2 linked regions of the Thiosocius teredinicola genome follow. The main gene of each other region encodes a partner of the protein of the gene in region 2 in a complex. Links are inferred from orthologs where the notes say so. Each region holds a gene or a part of one and is shown on either strand. Other genes may lie near its edges.

Region 1 (3,325 bases), 610 kb from region 2 along the record:
TCTGGTGGTCGACACGGGTGGCATCAGCGGCGACCGCGAGGGCGTCGACATGCTGATGGAAAAGCAGGTGCAACTGGCCATCGGCGAGGCCGACCTGGTGTTCTTTATGCTCGACGCGCGCGACGGTGTCACCGGCGGCGACGAGATCATCGCCGAAGGTCTGCGGCGTACCGGTAAGCCGATCGTGGCGGTCGTCAATAAAACCGAAAGCCTCGACTACGACAGCATCAGCGGCGATTTTCACGCCTTGGGCCTGGGTGATCCGGTGCCGATCGCTGCTGCCCATGGGCGTGGCGTGCGCTCGCTGATCGATGATGCCCTCGAAACATTCCCCGAACCCGGCGATGATGGCGACGCACCACATGACGCCGGCGTCCAGATCGCGGTGGTGGGTCGGCCCAACGTGGGCAAATCTACCCTGGTAAACCGCCTGCTCGGTGAAGAGCGGGTGGTGGCGTTTGATCAGCCCGGCACGACGCGCGACAGCATCCACATTCCGTTCGAAGCCAACGGTCGGCACTACACGCTGATCGACACGGCTGGCGTCAGGCGCCGCGCGCGCATCAGCGAAACGATCGAAAAATTCAGCGTCATCAAAACGCTGCAGTCGATGGAGCAGGCCAACGTCGTACTGTTCGTGTTGGATGCGCAGCAGGGTATCGCCGACCAGGACGCCGGTCTCGCCGGGCACATCGTCGACAGCGGCCGTGCCCTGGTCGTCGTCATCAACAAATGGGATGGCCTGAGCGGCGATGAGCGTGAGCGAATCAAAAGCGAGATGCAGCGCCGCCTGCCGTTCCTGGATTTCGCCGAGTGGCGATTCATCTCGGCGCTGCACGGCAGCGGCGTAGGCCACCTGCTGGAGGCTGTCGACGCCGCCTATGCCGCGGCGACCTGTGATCTGAAGACACCGGAGCTGACCCGCATCCTCGAAGATGCGGTCAGCGAACACCAGCCGCCGTTGGTGCACGGGCGCCGTATCAAGTTGCGCTATGCGCACCAGGGCGGCAAGAACCCGCCGATCGTGGTGATTCACGGCAACCAGACCGCCGAGGTGCCGGCGACCTACCAGCGTTACCTGATGAACCGGTTTCGCTCGGTGTTCAAGCTGCGTGGCACGCCGCTGCGTATCGAGTTCAAATCCGGCGACAACCCCTATGCCGGGCGCAAGAACAAGTTGACCGATCGGCAACAGAAGAAACGTGGGCGCATGATGAAGTTCGTGCGCCGCAAAAAGTGATACCGCTCGCCGTGCGGGTCAGTCCTGCTCCTGCACATCGTCCAATGGCTTGAAAATCGATTGCTCGCTGACCCGTGTGACTTCCAGATCGAGCCGGCCATCGGCCAGCAGAGCTTCGACGGATTCTCCTACATCCACCTGACTGGTGTGCGTCACCACGCTCTTGTCGGCGCGCCGTAGCACGGCGAAGCCGCGCTGCATGGTGGCCAACGGGCTCACCGCATTGAGCTGGCGGGCGTTGGCGGAAAGCCGCGCATGGCGTCTCTCGTGAGCCCTTCGCCATGCCTGGTTCAAGCGGTCGGCCAACGGCGTGAAGCGTTGTTGGAGCAGCAGCAGGCGGCGCGCAGGGGAGTGGCTGAGCAAGCGCTGCGACAGCATGTCGATGTCCTTGTGCTTGCGCGCCAGTGCCGCACGCATGCCGCGAGCCAGGCGCAGGTCCAGGCTGTCGAGTCGTTGTTGTTGCTGGCGCAGGCGGCTGGCTGGGGCGGCGCGCTGCAGACGGCCCACCAGCGTGCCCAATTGCCGGCGTTCGGCCTGCAGTGAACGCCGCAATGCCCCGATGATCCGTTGGCGTTGCTTGTCGATCGACCGCAGCAGCGCATCGGTGTCGGGGCTGATCAGTTCGGCTGCTGCCGAAGGTGTGGGCGCCCGGCGATCGGCGACGAAATCGCTGATGGTGAAATCGATTTCGTGTCCGACAGCACTGACGACCGGAATATGCGCGGCGGCGATCGCGCGTGCCAGCCGCTCGTCATTGAAGGCGGCCAGGTCTTCGATCGAGCCGCCGCCTCGGGTGAGGAGCAGCACATCGCATTCGGCGCGGCTCAGCGCGAGTTGCAATGCATCGTGCAGCTCGCCGGGTGCACTCTGGCCCTGCACCTGGGCGGGATAGATGGTGATCTGAAGGTGCGGTGCGCGCCGCCGGAATACGTTCAGCACATCGCGGATGGCCGCGCCCGAGGGCGAGGTGACAATGCCGACCCGCCGGGGAAACAGGGGCAGCTCGCGTTTACGTGCGCTGTCGAACAGGCCTTCGGCCTGCAACTTTGCCTTCAGTGCCTCGAACTCGCGTTGCGCCGTACCGGCACCGGCGGGTTCGAGGTGTTCGATGATCAGCTGAAAATCGCCGCGCGGTTCATAGAAGCTGATGCGCGCTCGGGCCAGTACCTGCTCGCCGTTGCCCGGTTCGAAGCGCAACAACTGGCGTTTGCCTTTGAACAGTGCGCAGCGCACCTGCGCGTGTGCGTCCTTGAGACTGAAGTAGAGGTGGCCGGATCGTGGCGTGGCGAGGTTGGATATCTCGCCTTCGACCCATAGCAGCGGGAAGCTGCCTTCGAGGACGGCGCGCACCTCGCTGTTGAGGCGGCTGATGGTGAAGATATCGCGTTGCGTTGGATCGGCGGCGCTCATGGCCGTCAATCATGCACAAAAAAGCCGGGCAATGCCCGGCTTGGTGTACGCGCTCCGGCAGCCGATCAGTAAAGATACGACGGGTTGCCCGAGTTGACCTGGCTGGCGGCCTGCTCCTGACCCAAGCGGCCCTGATCTGCCGCCTTGCTGGCCAGCGAAGTCGCTTTGCCGTAGTCGCCGTCGGCTGCCGCTTTCTCGGCCGACTGGATGATCTTACCGGTATCGCGCCATTCGCCACCGGCAGCGGCCGCTTTCTTCTGTTCTTCTTTGGCCGATGCCAATGCGGCTTCGTAGGTTCCTTTGTCGCCGCTGGCAGATTTTGTTTCTTGTTTCTTACAGCCGGCGAAACCCAGCGCGACGGTGACGACAACCGCCGCCAGTAATACTTTTTTCATGTGACTCCATCTCCTGAATACGCTGTTGTTATGTTCGAATCGCCTACGGTGAGACACCGTGGCATGTGCCTTTGCGGACTTTTGGCCGCGCAGTTTCCGTACCGGGTGCGTGAGGGCACCAAGCGACTAGTTGGGACCTCTGGTCCGCGGCTCATTTTCGAGACTACCCAGTTTACCGAGTATGCGTCAAATCCTATAATGCTCAGCTTATCTTCAGTCCCCAGGTTGGAAACACGCATGCGCCTCGCCCAAGACCAAGAAGCCCTGACATTCGATGATG
Region 2 (3,370 bases):
GAGAATCTGCTGATCCTGCGCACCAAGTACTGAGCGGCGATTTACTCGGCGGCTTTTTGTTCCGCTTCCTTGTCGCGCTCGATCAGGGCGTAGGCAGAGTGATTGTGGATCGACTCGAAGTTTTCCGCCTCGACGGTGTACGCGCAGATGCGGTCGTCGGCGTTCAGGCGGGCGGCCACGTCGCGCACCGTGTCTTCGACGAACTTGGGGTTGTCGTAGGCACGTTCGGTCACGTACTTCTCGTCCGGACGCTTCAGCAGGCCGTACAGTTCACACGAGGCCTCTTTCTCGACCAGGTCGATCAGTTCTTCGATCCAGACGAAATCACAGGTGCGCACAGTCAGCGTGACGTGTGAACGCTGGTTGTGTGCGCCGCGATCGGAAATGGATTTGGAGCACGGGCACAGGCTGGTCGTCGGTACGATCACCCGGATGTACATCTCGGGCTTGCCGTTGCGGATCTCGCCGATCAGGGTCACTTCGTAGTCGAGCAGGCTCTGTACACCGGAGATCGGTGCCTTCTTGTTGACGAAGAAGGGGAAGGTCATCTCGATATGGCCGCGCTCGGACTCGAGGCGATCGACCATTTCGCTGAGCATCTCCTTGAACGATTCGACCGAGATCTCGCGCTCGTGACTATTGAGGATCTGGACGAAGCGCGACATGTGTGTGCCTTTGAAATTGTGCGGCAGAAACACATACATGCTGAACGTGGCGACCGTGTGCTGTTCACCTTCGGTGCGGTCTTTCACGCGTACCGGATGGCGAATGTCTTTGATGCCGACCTTGTTGATGGCAATACGGCGGGTATCCGCGCTGCTCTGCACATCTTCGATCTCGGCACCGATTGTCGGTTTCGGATTGGCTACGGTCATGTCGAGTTCGCGGGACCCGGTCCCACCTCAATAGTTGAGTGATTTTCTCAGAATTATATCTGCCGCCGGCGTCACAACAAAACACCGCAAAAGGTGTGGCGGAGCCGCGTATTATCGCCCGCTAATGGAAAAGACGCCATCGCTATGTTTTGGGGGCGGATTAGTGGATCGGGGGCAGGCCCTGCCGACGTCCGCTAGCGCTTGCGGCCGATGATGTAGCGCGCCAATTGGCGCAGCGGATCGGCCGTTTTGTCGAACCCGGCGATGTTGTCGAGCGCTTCGTCGATCAGCCGGGCCGCCATGTCGCGTGCGCCGTCGAGGCCGATCAGCGCCGGGTAGGTGGCTTTGTCTGTCGCGGCGTCTTTGCCGCGGGTTTTGCCCAGGACAGAGGTCTCGCCCTCGATATCCAGCACGTCGTCATGCACCTGGAACGCCAGGCCGATGCAGCGGGCGAAATGTTCGAGGCCGGCAAGCCGGTCGTCGTGCGAGGCACCGGCCGCATAGGCGCCGAGGCGCACGCTGGCAACGATCAAAGCGCCCGTTTTGTGGATGTGCAGCGCTTCCAGCTGGGCCAGATCGATCTCCTTGCCGGTCGCCTCCATGTCGAGCGCCTGGCCACCGGCCATGCCGCGCGAACCGCTGGCATGAGACAGTTCGGCCAGCATGCGCAGCCGGTCGTGATGATCGACGCACAGGCTGTCGTCGTTGCACAACACCCTGAACGCCAGGGTCTGCAGTGCGTCGCCGGTCAGGATTGCGGTCGCCTCGTCGAAGGCTTTGTGGCAAGTGGCCCGGCCGCGCCGCAGGTCGTCGTCATCCATCGCCGGCAGGTCGTCGTGCACCAGCGAATAGGCGTGGATCAGTTCGACCGCGCAGGCCGCGCCGTCGAGGCATTCGGGCTGCGCGCCGAACGCCTGACCCGCGGCATACACCAGCACCGGGCGCACCCGCTTGCCGTCACCGAGTGTCGCGTAGCGCATCGCGCTGTGCAGCTTAGTGGGCTGTGTCGAATCGGGGGGCAGCCAGCTATCCAGTGCGCGTTCCACACGCACCCGGCAATCGCCGAGAAAGACCTGGAAAGCCGGATCAAGCGTCATTGTCGAACGGCTCGGTGGGCGCGTCGGGGGTATTGGCAGTGAGGATCTCGACCTTCTGCTCGGCCGCCTGCAGTGCCTGCTGGCAATGTTTTGTCAGCGCTATTCCGCGCTCAAAGGCGCCGAGCGACTCGTCGAGCGTCATCTCGCCGCCCTCCATTTTTTCGACCAGGGCTTCGAGCTCTGCGAGCGATTCTTCGAACGATGCCGGTTCGGTTTTCTTCTTGCTCATGCCGTTTCCTGTCAATGTGACTAAGCTAACGCAACGGAGCGTCCGGCGTAAACCCGACGGATGCAAGAAGGCGCCTTCGCGCGGTAAAATCGCCGCCATGACAAATACACTCGGATTTCGATGGCTGGCCGCCGTTATTACCGTCGCCGGCTTCACCTGTTTAATGCCTATGAACGCCGCGGCGAAGGATCTCATCATCGATCCTTATTACGAATACCGCGACGAAGTCAGCAAAGGCGAGTTCGAATACGACGACAGCCAGGACATCCCGTGGATCGAGAATGAGACGGAAGTGCTGGCGGTGCCGCAGCCGGACAATCTGAGCCAGATAAAGCTCGACCAGCTGCCGGAAGGCTTCACCCTGTTCATCGACAAATCGCGGATCGATGTCAACGAGAACGACGATGTGATCCGTGTCTGGTTGTGGATCCGTAGCCAGTCCGGTTCGGAAAGCGGAACCTTCGAAGGTTTTCGCTGTGCGACCGGTGAGAACAAGGTCTACGCCTACGCCAATCCGCAGCGCGATCCGCCGGTCACCAAGGCCAAGCGGCCGCGTTGGCAGTTCGTCAACGCCAACCGCAACGGCAACTACCGCTTCGAACTGATGAAAGACTATTTCTGCGGTATCCGCGGAACACGTACGGCAGGTGAGATTCGCGATTACCTGACCGGCGAGTTCCGCCGCGAATATTTCATGTCCCAGTAATCCACGCCCACGGGTATCCCTAGAACGATGAGCGCCTATGACGCCTCGGCCATCGAGGTATTGAGCGGACTTGAGCCGGTACGCAAGCGTCCCGGTATGTATACCGACACTACACGCCCCAACCATCTGGCGCAGGAAGTGATCGACAACAGCGTGGATGAGGCGATCGCCGGTCACGCCAAGAAGATCGAGGTAACACTCTACAAAGACGGCTCGATCGAGGTTAGCGACGACGGTCGCGGCATGCCGGTCGACATCCATCCGCAACAAGGTATTCCCGGGGTCGAGGTCATCCTGACCAAGCTGCATGCGGGCGGCAAGTTCTCGAACAAGAACTACCAGTTCTCGGGCGGTCTGCACGGGGTAGGCGTGTCCGTCGTCAACGCACTGTCGAAGCACCTCGAAGTGTGGGTCAAACGCGACGGCAAGGAATACAACATCGCGTTCGCCGACGGCGATAAAA

What was found. The genes of interacting proteins can lie anywhere in the genome.
Region 1: the proteins of B1781_RS05845 (region 2) and xseA are in contact, whole or in part, in a cryo-EM structure (PDB 8TXR), measured with the Escherichia coli proteins. The link is inferred for Thiosocius teredinicola from one-to-one orthologs.

Annotation. Positions count from the first base shown.
Region 1 is NZ_CP019936.1:1,799,882-1,803,206, forward strand. Bases 455-3,325 are described here. They hold xseA (exodeoxyribonuclease VII large subunit), read right to left. Parts: upstream 2,651-3,325; coding sequence 1,259-2,650; downstream 455-1,258. Other genes in these bases: der (ribosome biogenesis GTPase Der), read left to right, coding at 455-1,240; B1781_RS08760 (hypothetical protein), read right to left, coding at 2,716-3,045; guaB (IMP dehydrogenase), read left to right, coding at 3,283-3,325. In the rest of the region: more of der, read left to right, coding at 1-454. UniProt on the Escherichia coli protein: Bidirectionally degrades single-stranded DNA into large acid-insoluble oligonucleotides, which are then degraded further into small acid-soluble oligonucleotides.
Region 2 is NZ_CP019936.1:1,191,387-1,194,756, forward strand. The notes cover bases 582-3,370. They hold B1781_RS05845 (exodeoxyribonuclease VII small subunit), read right to left. Parts: upstream 2,202-3,370; coding sequence 1,962-2,201; downstream 582-1,961. Other genes in these bases: folE2 (GTP cyclohydrolase FolE2), read right to left, coding at 582-875; ispA ((2E,6E)-farnesyl diphosphate synthase), read right to left, coding at 1,070-1,972; B1781_RS05850 (CNP1-like family protein), read left to right, coding at 2,299-2,907; parE (DNA topoisomerase IV subunit B), read left to right, coding at 2,935-3,370. Outside these bases: B1781_RS05830 (retropepsin-like aspartic protease family protein), read left to right, coding at 1-33; more of folE2, read right to left, coding at 42-581. UniProt on the Escherichia coli protein: Bidirectionally degrades single-stranded DNA into large acid-insoluble oligonucleotides, which are then degraded further into small acid-soluble oligonucleotides.